DNA from 4 places in the Paenibacillus sp. lzh-N1 genome. Region 1 is predicted to be linked to each of the others. Evidence: a T-box and tRNA genes for the amino acid it is inferred to sense, from the RefSeq annotation. Region 1 holds a T-box; the other regions hold tRNA genes.

Evidence for each region. A T-box is a leader RNA that pairs with one kind of tRNA and senses whether it is charged. The one in region 1 lies ahead of argS (arginine--tRNA ligase), so its partner is inferred to be a tRNA-Arg.
Region 2: it has a tRNA-Arg gene. The T-box ahead of argS (arginine--tRNA ligase) is inferred to sense a tRNA for this amino acid. The anticodon was not compared.
Region 3: it has a tRNA-Arg gene. The T-box ahead of argS (arginine--tRNA ligase) is inferred to sense a tRNA for this amino acid. The anticodon was not compared.
Region 4: it has a tRNA-Arg gene. The T-box ahead of argS (arginine--tRNA ligase) is inferred to sense a tRNA for this amino acid. The anticodon was not compared.

What each region holds. Positions count from the first base shown of each region.
Region 1 is NZ_CP025696.1:5,181,421-5,184,631, forward strand. Features, by position in the region: gene argS (arginine--tRNA ligase) at 1-1,420, opposite strand, end outside; T-box leader at 1,480-1,738, opposite strand; gene C0638_RS22820 (four-helix bundle copper-binding protein) at 1,816-2,145, opposite strand; gene C0638_RS22825 (MogA/MoaB family molybdenum cofactor biosynthesis protein) at 2,409-2,924, shown strand; gene C0638_RS22830 (nicotinate phosphoribosyltransferase) at 2,990-3,211, opposite strand, start outside.
Region 2 is NZ_CP025696.1:3,059,545-3,062,755, reverse strand. Features, by position in the region: gene tig (trigger factor) at 1-56, opposite strand, end outside; gene C0638_RS13940 (hypothetical protein) at 200-1,132, opposite strand; tRNA gene C0638_RS13935 (tRNA-Arg) at 1,371-1,444, shown strand; gene C0638_RS13930 (exodeoxyribonuclease III) at 1,659-2,423, shown strand; gene C0638_RS13925 (GH1 family beta-glucosidase) at 2,536-3,211, opposite strand, start outside.
Region 3 is NZ_CP025696.1:3,006,979-3,010,189, reverse strand. Features, by position in the region: gene C0638_RS13735 (6-phospho-beta-glucosidase) at 1-1,097, shown strand, start outside; tRNA gene C0638_RS13730 (tRNA-Arg) at 1,163-1,236, opposite strand; gene C0638_RS13725 (magnetosome magnetite crystal formation protein family) at 1,411-1,704, shown strand; gene C0638_RS13720 (hypothetical protein) at 2,014-2,373, opposite strand; gene asnB (asparagine synthase (glutamine-hydrolyzing)) at 2,537-3,211, shown strand, end outside.
Region 4 is NZ_CP025696.1:1,498,199-1,501,409, reverse strand. Features, by position in the region: gene C0638_RS06795 (PdaC/SigV domain-containing protein) at 1-426, shown strand, start outside; gene clpP (ATP-dependent Clp endopeptidase proteolytic subunit ClpP) at 539-1,135, opposite strand; tRNA gene C0638_RS06785 (tRNA-Arg) at 1,347-1,418, opposite strand; gene C0638_RS06780 (sugar-binding transcriptional regulator) at 1,678-2,715, shown strand; gene gap (type I glyceraldehyde-3-phosphate dehydrogenase) at 2,808-3,211, shown strand, end outside.

The sequences.
Region 1 (3,211 bases):
GAACGTTGTCACTGGAAGTAGAATCAACATCAGAGTGGGCGCGAGCTTTCTCCAAAAGACTGCGTATGCGCGCATGAGTATACTGCACATAAGGGCCAGTCTCACCTTCAAAGGTCAGTGCCTCCTCTAACGAAAAATCCACTTCATTCAGACGGTTATTTTTTAAATCGCCAAAAATAATCGCTCCGATGCCAACGTCTTCAGCTATTGCCTGTTGTTCCAGCAAATTGGGATTTTTCTCCGTAATGATGTCTTGAGCACGCGCTACAGCTTCATCCAGCACTTCCTCCAGTTTCACCACCTTGCCGCGTCTTGTGGACATTTTTTTGCCTGCAAACCGCATTAAACCAAACGGTACATGCTCACATTGCTCTGCCCATGTCTCCCCTGCATGCTTCAGCACCGCAAATACCTGTTGGAAATGTAACTTCTGTTCCCCGCCAACGACATACAGCAGGCGATCAGCCTTCATCACTTCATGACGATAAATCGCTGTTGCCAGATCACGGGTGGGATAAATGGTAGTCCCATCTTTTTTCAAAATAAGACACGGCGGCAGTTGCTCGTCTTCCAGACGAACCACAAGTGCTCCATCACTTTCTTCCAGCAGTCCTTTTGCTCTTAATTGGGCAACAACTGCCTGCATCTTATCATTGTAAAAACTTTCCCCCAATACATGGTCAAACGAAATGTTAAGACGTTGGTACATACGGTCAAATTCTCCCAGACTGACTTCAACAAAAAACTCCCACAGTTGTTGAGCTTCAGTATCCCCTTGCTCCAAACGTCGGAACCACTCGCGGCCTTCATCCTCCAAAGACGGATCATGCTCGGCCTCCTGATGAAAACGGACATATAGCTTCAACGATTCCCCGATCGGATCATGTTGTAGCTGCTCCTCATTGCCCCATCTTTTATAGGCCGCAATTTGCTTGCCAAATTGTGTTCCCCAATCCCCTAGATGATTCACACTAATCGGCACATATCCGGTTTCACCAAGTATGCGATACAAGGCGGCACCAATAACAGTAGAGCGAAGATGACCGATACCAAATGGTTTGGCAATATTAGGCGAGGACATATCAATCACTACTCGCTGTCCATATCCGATATTGGGCTTGAGAAACTCAGCCTTGCGCAATTCAGCAAGCATCGATGGAATATGAGCAGATCGATCCAATGTAATATTTACATAGGCACCCGATGCTGAAGCAGTTAGACCCGCTTCACGGCTTACTAGCTCTGCCAATTCCATTGCAATATGCTGTGGAGACTTTCGAAATTTTTTAGCCAGCACAAAACAGGGAAACGCCACATCTCCCCATTCAGGCTGCGGAGGCACCTCGAATAAAGATAAAACTTCTTTCTCCTCCAAGCCCGTATGAGCTACAATAGCGTGGGTAGCAATCATCAACAACATGTTCCTCTCTCCTTCTTTTTATAAGATCTAACAAAAAAAGCCCTCGCCTCTTGATATAATCAAGAGACGAGAACTTCGATATCCCGCGGTACCACTCTTCGTAAATCGGTTGTATAGCTAAAGCTAGCTTACACAAAATCGCGATTTCACTCCATTGACAAATAACGGTGTCTGCCGGGCTGATCTACTAGAAGCTCTTATCGTTGGATCAACCGTCTCCCGGGTGCGCTTCACATCGGATTTCATACCGGCTTCCACCTTTTCCGGCTCGCTGTAATGATACGGTTCCGTTGCTACTCTCCCGTTCCTTGACGTTAATTCCCACCATTATACAAACCTATTTAGTAGAAAGCAACCTTTTATTCCCTCTTCAGGGACTAGTTCTGTATATGTAATTACACTGCCACCAATTGGCGACAGGCCTCAACACAATGACGGCAGGCTTCTGCACAATGTTTGCAATGATTATGGGAATGCTTGCTGCATTCAGCAGCACATACCTCACAGGCTTTGGCACATAGCTCACAGATTTCCTCGGCAAAATCCGTTCCGCGCTGCAACATTTGAGCAGCAAACCCACATATCTCTGCGCATTCCCTACTCACTCGAATACATTCACGCAGCATAGCTAGATCATATTCCTTCAAACTTGCTACATAGCATACATTGCAAGCGTTCATACATTCCAGGCAAGCATCCACGCATTTTTGGTATGAATGATTCATAATACATTACCTCCCAGTTGTTGATCCTGCTGTACTATTACCCGCTGAACCTTGAAATTAATCATTTGATGTTCGCGCTTTCAACAAAATAAACCCAGAAAATCCCGACTTATGTAAGGAAGTGTACTATATTCCAAGGTGTAAGCGCAAGGATATTAATCACATAACTTTTTAGCCTTCGTTTCTGACTTGCATCCAGTCTATCATTCCTCTATTGTAAAAAAAGAGTATGCTTAACCACTGATCAAGGAGTGAACATTGTAATGAATATAACATCTGTAGAGGAGCACCGACAGGAATCTCCGCAACAGGTTAACTGCATGGTCGTGACCGTCTCGGATACACGTACCATGGAAACCGATACTGGGGGACGACTGCTCAAGGAACTACTAGAAACGAATGGGTACAAGGTTGTTCGATATGTTATCGTCAAGGACGACTATGAAGGAATCCGGCAGTTGGTAGCCGAAGCTGCGGCACATGAAGACATCGAGGCTGTACTTTTAACAGGTGGTACTGGCATCTCTCCGCGTGATACTACATATGAAGCCGTCTCCTCTCTACTGGATAAGGAACTACCTGGGTTTGGAGAAATCTTCCGTTACTTAAGCTTTGCTGAGGACATTGGATCAGCAGCTATATTAAGCCGGGCTGTAGCGGGCACTGTGGGCCAGACAGTTGTGTTTTCTATGCCTGGCTCCCGCGGAGCCGTTCGTTTGGCAATGGAACGCATTATTGTCCCTGAGCTGCGTCATGTAATGAGAGAAATTTATAAATAAGCTCCTATTTACACATTGCAGATACAAAAAAGGCACCCCATACATAGATGAGGTGCCTCTTCACATTATTCCTTTTCTTCAACTTCGGGCTGCATGTAGCTGTCAATCAGCTTTTGCTTCAGCTCCCATACCTTCTCACTAAGATTTACGCGATAAATTTCAGGGTTCAGCTTCCGCAAATATTCTGGCCAAAACAGTTTCAACTGTGATGCATGATAGGCACGAATTTCATCCAGTTCAGGAAGCTCGTATACCTTCTGCCCATTTACAAAAATAGGTTCAAGCAT
Region 2 (3,211 bases), 2.1 Mb from region 1:
ACCTCAACTTCAAGAACCCCAAGGTTCTTCTCTATTTTCTCCCAAGTTGCTTTCATTTTATGCTTTCCCCTCCAACAAAATCTTCACTTAGTTTTCATTACAATCAACGCACACAAAATAACCACTATAGTATATCTAACATTACTGTCTTTTTCAAGAGCAGCCCTTGAATGCTTTAACAGGTAAACGTTTCCGGTCATTAAGGAGTGTTCATTCCCGCCGCGACGAATAATCGCATCGACCGATACGCTTGCTCAAAACGGAAGCGTAGTGCATCTGTAATGCCATATATAGCGCGGGTTTCTTCCTCATTATTGTTCCCGTTCAAACTTTCCGAAACGGTCTGATGGAGTGCTGCTGCCCAAATATCCGGCATCCCGTCCTCTTCCACCAACATTGATCTATAATCTTTCGTACCGTACACTGCCATCACAAACTGTGACCATAGCTCCTGTGCAAAATAGAATAGTGTAGGCTCATGCACTTCAGTCTGGTCAGCTACCCGTTCCAAAATACGCATAATCGCCTCTGGAAACTCATCGGGCTGTAACGGAACCGTTTCAATATCGATTTCCGTCTTTTCATCACCCCGTCTGATTTCTATCGTCCCTTCTATTCCACGGCGTCTCATTGTCTGTAGAACACGGAATTGGAGAAGAGGATGGATTTCCCGTTCAGTAATCCAGCGAAGCAAGGCATCGTCGATCTCCGGCAGTTCCAAGTAGGATAGCTGTTCCAAAGCTAGAATCGTCTGTTCGGATAACGGTTGATCCATAGCCATCTGCAAAAGCTTGTTACCGTAGCCTGCATCCTGTTCCTGCTTAAAGCGTGCATGACGGCGAGCCAACTCAACTTCACTGACTTCGTCTTCTTCCACATTGTCCGTTGCCGTCCCGCTGTCAGCGTACTGTGGAAATGCAGCTTCCAGCCATTGTAACAGAGCGTTCCATTCATCGTATTGTTTCTGCTCCTGTCCCTGACACTGCATCAAAAAACGCAGCATCCCCATCGCCTCTCCGTAACGTTCGTTCTCAAGCATCACCGTAAGTTGAATTTGATAGTAGTCCAGTGTCTTCGGAAACAATACGATATTATTTTCTTTTGTCGTCACCTTGGAGTCCTTTATTTTCAAGGCACCCCCTCTCCTCCGCAAGCTAAAGTATTTGTAGATTATATGAGAAACAGCAGCCGAAGTTCAACCACTCGTCTTCAACATATTCACCTGTATTCTAACATACCCTTTTATAAGGCAAAAAAAACGATGTGTATTCTGAATTTATGTGGTGTAGAGCCCAAATAAGCGATATATGCAAAATAAGACTTGTATCTTTTTCATCCATATGATATATTAATATTCGCTTGAATTTTATGTCCCAGTAGCTCAGCTGGATAGAGCAACGGCCTTCTAAGCCGTCGGTCGGGGGTTCGAATCCCTCCTGGGACGTATAGCCGAAGCTTCCTATTTAGGAAGCTTTTTTTATTTTCCAGCGAAATAGGACCCACTGTGGATGTTGAAGCCTAGCATCGTATTACAACCTATTTTAATGTAGAAAAGGCTGTTTCCGCAGCGCTGTTTGAGCGCTTGTCTGGGACAGCCTTTTATCGAGGGTATACCATTACACCGCTTGACTGCGTAGAGTAGTAAGGAGTTTAATCAAATGAAATTAATATCTTGGAATGTAAATGGCTTAAGAGCCTGTGTAACCAAAGGATTTTATACTTATCTAAAAGAAACGAATGCTGATATTTTTTGCGTACAGGAAACGAAGCTTCAAGAAGGACAAATCCTCATGGAGAACATGGAGGAATACGCTCAATACTGGAATTACGCTGAGAAAAAAGGGTACTCCGGCACAGCTATTTTCACCAAAATCAAGCCGCTCTCTGTGCATTATGGACTTGAAGAAAATGAAGAGCCAGAGGGTCGAACTATTACACTAGAATTCGAAAAATTTTACCTCGTCAATGTGTACACACCAAATACGAAACGAGACTTATCGCGATTGCCATATAGACTGGAATGGGAAGACCGTTTTCGCAGCTATCTGCAACAACTAGACGCTCAGAAGCCTGTCATCATTTGCGGAGACTTGAACGTGGCTCATCAGGAGATCGACCTTAAAAATGCCAAAGCCAACTACGGTAATGCTGGCTTCACACCCGAGGAACGAGACCGCATGTCACAGCTCCTCAACGCCGGATTTATAGATACCTTCAGATATTTTTATCCTGATCGGACAGATGTTTATTCCTGGTGGTCCTACATGCCAAAGGTGAGGGAACGGAATATCGGCTGGCGGATTGATTACTTCCTCGTCTCAGAGAGGCTTCGTCCGCTATTAATGGATGCGAGTATTGATTGCCATATTACAGGCAGTGACCACTGCCCTGTTATATTGGATTTGCAAGATATTTCTGCATAGATCCCCTACCTGACGCAAGGATTTATAAAATTAAAAAGCCGTTATGCTCTGTTTTACAGCATGACGGCCTACATAAATTGAAGCTATCGCTAACTTGCACCTGGTTTTCTGTTTAAAACCCGTTCTTCTCCATCATTTGCTTGAACCACAGCGCACTTTGTTTGGGGGTCCGTTCCTGCGTCTCATAATTGATATGTACAATACCAAAACGCTTGCTATATCCCCAGGCCCATTCAAAGTTATCAAAGAAAGACCAGACAAAATAGCCCTTGAGCTGACCTCCCTCCCGGATAAAGCGATGACACGCCTTTAAATGCTCTTCAATATAGCGCTGACGCCCGGTATCTTCAATCTGTCCATTCACCAGTTCATCCTTCATCGCTGCTCCATTTTCCGTAATCAGAATGGGTAAGCCCTTGCTAAAATCCTTCTCAATCCGCGTCAGCAGCTTATAAAAGGATTCAGGGTGAATCTCCCATCCCATGTCTGTTACTGGCTCCTCCATGTGAACCTGCTCTACTTGCAGCAATGAGGCGTCGTTAGTTGCTCGAATGATACTGCGGGTATAATAGTTAATGCCTACAAAATCTCCCGGCTGCTGAATCAGCTCCAGATCACCAGGCTGTACAAAATCCAATCCATTCAGATACGTTCCGTACCATTCCACCATATCTTCAGGATACTTTCCGTTAAACAATGGCTCAGCAAACCAACGATTAATAAAGCCATCCCTTCTGGCGGCAGCAGCTATGTCCTCGGGTCGCTCGGAAGCGGCATCCACATGTTCC
Region 3 (3,211 bases), 2.2 Mb from region 1:
TTGTCACAACACAATTTCGGGTAGGCTTGCTGGAAGCCCGGATTAAGGACGAAAGTATTCCGTTAAAACACGGCATGATCGGTCAAGAAACTAATGGGGCTGGCGGGATGTTCAAAGCTTTTCGTACCATCCCCGTTATCCTCAGTATCGTTGAAGATATGAAAGAACTGTGTCCGAATGCATGGTTGATTAACTTCACCAACCCTGCGGGTATGGTCACCGAAGCGGTACTTCGTTATGGTAAGTGGGATAAAGTCATCGGATTATGTAATGTGCCAATCGGCGCGATTAAGAGTGCGTCGGCTGTGCTGGACAAATCGGAAGAAGAGCTGTTCTTTAAATTTGCAGGAATTAACCACCTTCATTGGCACAAAGTTTATGACAAAACCGGAGAAGAATTAACAGAGCAAGTCATCGAAGGATTGTACGCACCTGGTGCAAAACCGGAGAAGGTTGTTGAAAATATTAAGAACATGCGCTTCCTGTATGATCAGGTTCGTCAATTGAAAATGCTGCCTTGTCCTTACCATCGGTATTACTACATGACCGACAACATGCTCAAGGAAGAATTAGAGGAGGCCAAAAACGAAGGAACTCGGGGCCAAGTCGTCAAACGTCTGGAAGAAAGTTTGTTTGAATTGTACAAAGACCCGAATCTGGATTACAAACCAGAGGAATTATCCAAACGCGGCGGTGCACATTACAGCGATGCTGCCTGTGAAATCATTAATTCCATTTATAACAACAAAGGCACATTGATGGTGGTTAGTACACGTAACAATGGTGCGATTGATGATGTCCCTTATGATAGCGCCATCGAAGTAACCAGTGTCATTCGCGCGCATGGTGCAGAGCCTGTAAACTTTGGCAAATTCCCACCAGCACAGCGGGGCCTGCTGCAAGTCATGAAGGCGATGGAAGAGCTGACCATTGAAGCGGCGGTCACTGGTGACTATGCGACAGCACTGCAAGCCTTCACCCTGAATCCGCTCGTTCCAAGCGGAGATATCGCCCAAACCGTACTGGATGAATTGCTGGAAGCACACAAAGAACATTTGCCGCAATTCTTTGCTCATAAGGAGAAGGCGACAGTATAAAACCAGAATCAATCATACTGCCGGGATACAAAAAAGCTTCCTACATGTAGGAAGCTTTTGCTATACGTCCCAGGAGGGATTCGAACCCCCGACCGACGGCTTAGAAGGCCGTTGCTCTATCCAGCTGAGCTACTGGGACAAGATAACAATCAATAAAACCTTATGTATTCAGTGCATTAATTATTATATCATATTTTGACCAACTGTCAAAAGCATTTTTTCATTATACAGGAAAGCAGGCTGCAAAAGGAATCATTTGGACGCTAACGGGGTATTATGTACAAAGAACGACGCCAAAAAGGAGGGGTTATCCGTGAAAGGCCTTTTGTCTTCACTTTGTTATTTTAGCATTTTTTTCGCACCTTTTCTGGTACCGGTCATTGTGTGGATTGCAGTCCGGGACGAATATGTTCAGGGACACGCGAAAAAAGCCATTTTATCGCACATTTTCCCCATTATTGCGGCGATTCCGCTAGTGTATTTTATTATCACTGCCAATCATGCAGGTTCAGTTATCGGGTTTGTACTGCTATTTGTAGTGGTCTATCTCGGCGTTTTTGTTTATAACATCTACAAAGGGATCATGACGCTGCGTGAAGCGGCCTAATTCTAAAAGAAGCCTCCCATATTCGCAAATTTGACGAATACGGAGGCTTCTTTGGGATCAACTTTGATGAGTTGCTTTAGTTCACTGGTAGCTTATTTATTCCCAAAGCGTTTAGGACTTCTGCGTACTTCATGTCTTACGTTTTTCTCCAGCACTTCTTCCGCGAACTCATTGTTATGAATATAACTGCTGCCTTTGTTTTTCTTATACTTCGCTTTGCCGTCTATGATTTCCCCCTCCTTTCACGCTGATCCGGCGATGGCGCCGGTGCCCAAATCAACAAAAGCCGAGGTATAGTACACCATATTCTCATGTCCCGAACTCCTTGGCAAACTCTGTACTAAGCTGCCCATAGGAAAGCAATTCCCTTTTGAATTTTTCCCGTTCCTCACCAGCGGTAATGTGCGTAGAGTCAGTAAAAGCCTTGTCGGTCACTTCCTCAAATGCCGAATGCAGATTATTGTCATACCAATCCAGCTCCAGATCGGCATCATTGCGGATGATCCTTACCATGTCATAGCCAGGCTGACCATCCTTCTGATTCGAGGCTGTGATATAAACCAGCAGTTCCGGGTCATCTGCGGCACCGGGACGCACTTCTACCTCAGCGCAGCGCACTCCGTCAAGTTCAGTGAAGCGGCGTATTTTGGCATCCTTGATGTAGTACATTGTCTCCCTCCTTCCTCACGAGTAAACGGGTTGCCCCATCTGTAGTTTTCGGAACGGACAGACATTTTATGCTTCTTTTCGGCATATATACTGATGAACTGGGGATTTAGTTTTTGATTCATTCCAACACTGGATGAACACGACAAAGAGAGGATGAATAGACATGTGCGGAATTACAGGTTTCATACAGTGGAACGGAGACTTGATGCATCAATCTGAGTTGCTGCTAAATATGACGCAAACGCTCTCCGATCGCGGACCGGATGCTGCGGGTACCTGGATATCCAACCCGTGTGCCTTCGGACACCGAAGACTAAGCGTAATGGACCCGGAAAACGGCGCTCAGCCTATGATCCGGCAGCTTGAGGATATCACTTATACGATTGTATATAACGGGGAAATATATAACGCGCCTGAGCTGAAAAAAGAGCTGCAACAGCGCGGGCATTTTTTCCGTACACAATGCGACACAGAGGTACTGCTCGAATCCTATATCGAATGGGGCCCCGATTGTGTAGATCGGTTGAACGGCATTTTTGCGTTTGCGGTCTGGGATAGTGAGCGGGAGCAGGTATTTCTGGCACGAGATCGACTGGGAGTGAAGCCGCTATTTTATAGCCAAACCGAAGATGTATTCGTATTTGGCTCCGAACCCAAAGCACTGCTCCAGCATCCAGCCGTTGAGGCCGCCGTAGACGCCGAGGGACTGGCAGAAATTTTTATCATTGGGCCTGCACGCACCCCCGGACACGGCGTCTATTCATCGATGAAGGAGCTGCGTCCCGGACATACCCTAACCTACAGCCGTGACGGCGTACGCATCCAAGCCTATTGGAAG
Region 4 (3,211 bases), 2.0 Mb from region 1:
CCGTATGATTTCGAGAATGATTTTGCAATTGCCTATAACAAGGACGGTATTCTAAGTGTGATTATGCAGGACTACTCGTATACAGGTGGCGCACACGGTATGACGGCGCGTAAAGGATACACGTTCTCGCTCGCTGATGGCAAGCTGCTGCAATTGTCTGACGTATTGAAGGCAAATCCGAACTATAAAAAGTTTTTGAATGCTGATTTGAAGAAAAAAATTGATGCGCTCCAGGCTGGCGAAGGTTTTGAAAAATTTAAAGAGTTGGCCGCAGATCAGAATTTTTATGTGACCAACAGTGGAGTAACCATCGTGTTTGATTTGTATGATTATGCTCCATACGCGTATGGAATTCCGGAGTTTACTTACTCGTTCGCTCAACTGCTGCCTCAGGGCGGAAAGCCTTTTGCGGGACAAAATCAATAATTTGGATGACCTATATTTTAAAAAAATAGCAAATCAAAAAGGCTGCCTACTGGATACGAATATCCGAGGCAGCCTTTTTGATTTACCAGCTATCCGAGGTAAATAAGTTTTCTTATACACCTTCTGGAGAGGAGCTAGTTAACACTTTATCAATAATACCGTATTCTTTGGCATCATCAGCGGACATGAAATAGTCACGGTCTGTGTCTTTTTCGATGCGTTCCAGTGGTTGACCTGTGCGATCTGCGAGAATGCGGTTCAATTTGTCACGCATTTTCAGAATGCGACGGGCGCGAATTTCGATATCCGTTGCCTGTCCTTGTGCACCACCCAGTGGTTGGTGAATCATAATTTCACTGTTTGGCAAGGCAAAACGTTTGCCTTTGGCACCTGCATTCAGCAAGAAAGCACCCATGGAAGCAGCCATACCTACACAAATGGTAGATACGTCAGGTTTAATGTATTGCATCGTATCGAAAATGGCCATACCAGCTGTGATGGAACCGCCAGGACTGTTAATATACAAGTGAATGTCTTTTTCAGGATCTTCAGCAGCCAAAAACAGCATTTGTGCAATAATTGAGTTGGCTACAACGTCATTGACGTCCGAGCCCAACAAAATAATGCGATCCTTCAACAGTCTGGAATAAATGTCATAGGCGCGTTCGCCGCGGTTACTTTGTTCTACTACCATAGGAACATAGCTCACGTCAAAAAACCTCCCTTAAATATCGTTAGTGGATTTGGTGGATATGCCGATTACACATCCCTATTTATAAACTGTTACCGTATTAACCACATGATAAACAATTTCAAACAAAAAGTCAAAGAAAGTCAAACTATTGATTAAAAAAAGAGCGCTCAGCGCTCTTTTTGGTTAAAAACATTATATGGAACATTTAGCCGATCATATAAAACGACGCGCCCGCGAGGAATCGAACCTCGATCTCAGGCTCCGGAGGCCTACGTCATATCCGTTGGACCACGGGCGCACAGATGAACATTACAAGCAACTAACTAATTAATTGGAAACAAAGATGATTATATGATATACGGCATTGAATTGCAAGCTTTTATTACGTGCGCATATTCACATAAAAAGTTGAGAAATATAGGTTCAGATAGACTTGCATGTGAAGCAAATATTGGGTAAGATATACGTGGGACTTAAAAAGTTATCCCGGGACATTTTAAGACCAGTTAGAGATATAGCATAGAGACAGAACTTAGAAGTGTGCGGGAGTGGAAAGCATGCGAAAGATATTAGAAATACAGAAGCAGCTTCTGCCCGACCTCATGGATGTTTTGAAAAAAAGGTACACGATCCTGCATCAGATTATGCTGTCCGAAGTTATTGGACGCAGAACACTGGCAGCTTCACTGGATATGACCGAGCGCGTACTGCGCGCTGAGACTGATCTCCTTAAAGCGCAAGGGCTAATTGAGATTGAGAGTGTGGGCATGAAGGTGAGCAAAGCAGGACTGGATCTGCTGGAACAGCTGGAGCCGATTGCGAACAACTTGTTCGGCCTGTCCCAATTGGAGGATCAGATTCGTCAAGCCTACGGTTTGAGGAAGGTGGTTGTCGTTCCAGGGGATTCGGATGCTTCACCGTTAGCGAAGCAGGAACTGGGCCGTGCTGGCGCAAAGGCGCTGCTGAGTGTTATGGATGACGAGGACGTGGTCGCTGTAACAGGTGGCACGACGATTGCAGATGTGGCGGAACAACTGACATTACCTGCTAACGGCCCGCTTAAAGGCGGATGGTTTGTACCGGCACGCGGGGGTTTGGGAGAGAGCATGGAAATGCAGGCAAATACAATTGCCTCCACGATGGCTCGCAAGGTCGGCGCTCAATACCGTCTGCTCCATGTACCGGATTTGCTCAGCAATCATGCTTACAACTCCTTGCTTGAGGATACGAATATTCAGGATATATTGAGCCTGATTCGAGAAAGTCGTATTATCATTCACGGGATAGGCAACGCCATAGCAATGGCCCACAGACGCAAGCTTGACCCTGAAACCTTCGCCCAGATCAGCAATGAGGGCGCGGTCGCCGAATCGTTTGGTTATTATTTTAACGAAGACGGCGTCGTTGTTCACAGAATGCTGACGCTTGGACTCCGTTTGGAGGACATCAGGCGCACGGAGACGGTGTTAGGTGTGGCTGGAGGCAAGAGCAAGGCGGCTGCTATTCATGCGGTATTGCGTTTCGGACAGGAAGACATTCTTGTCACCGACGAAGGCGCTGCTGCCGAGATTGTAAGCCGTTATTTAAGAGATTGATAAGGTTTTTTAATTGTGTTGTCTTGACGGGCTTTCGGGTCTGTCTTGAATATATAAAACTAAACTAAACGAACTTTGGGAGGAACTCACTCATGACAGTTAAAGTTGGTATTAACGGTTTCGGACGTATTGGACGCCTTGCTTTCCGCCGTATTCAAGACGTAGAAGGTATTGAAGTAGTAGCAATTAACGACTTGACAGATTCCAAAATGCTGGCACATCTGTTGAAATATGATACAACACAAGGTACTTTCCAAGGGGAAGTAGAAGTACATGACGGTTTCTTCAAAGTAAACGGTAAAGAAGTTAAAGTTTTGGCTAACCGTAACCCTGAAGAATTGCCTTGGGGAGACCTGGGTGTAGACATCGTTCTGGAATGCACAGGTTTCTTCACAACTAAAGAAGCTGCTGAGAAACATTTGAAAGGCGGCGCTAAAAAGGTTGTTATCTCCGCTCCAGCTACTGGCGACATGAAAACTGTCGTTTACAACGTAAA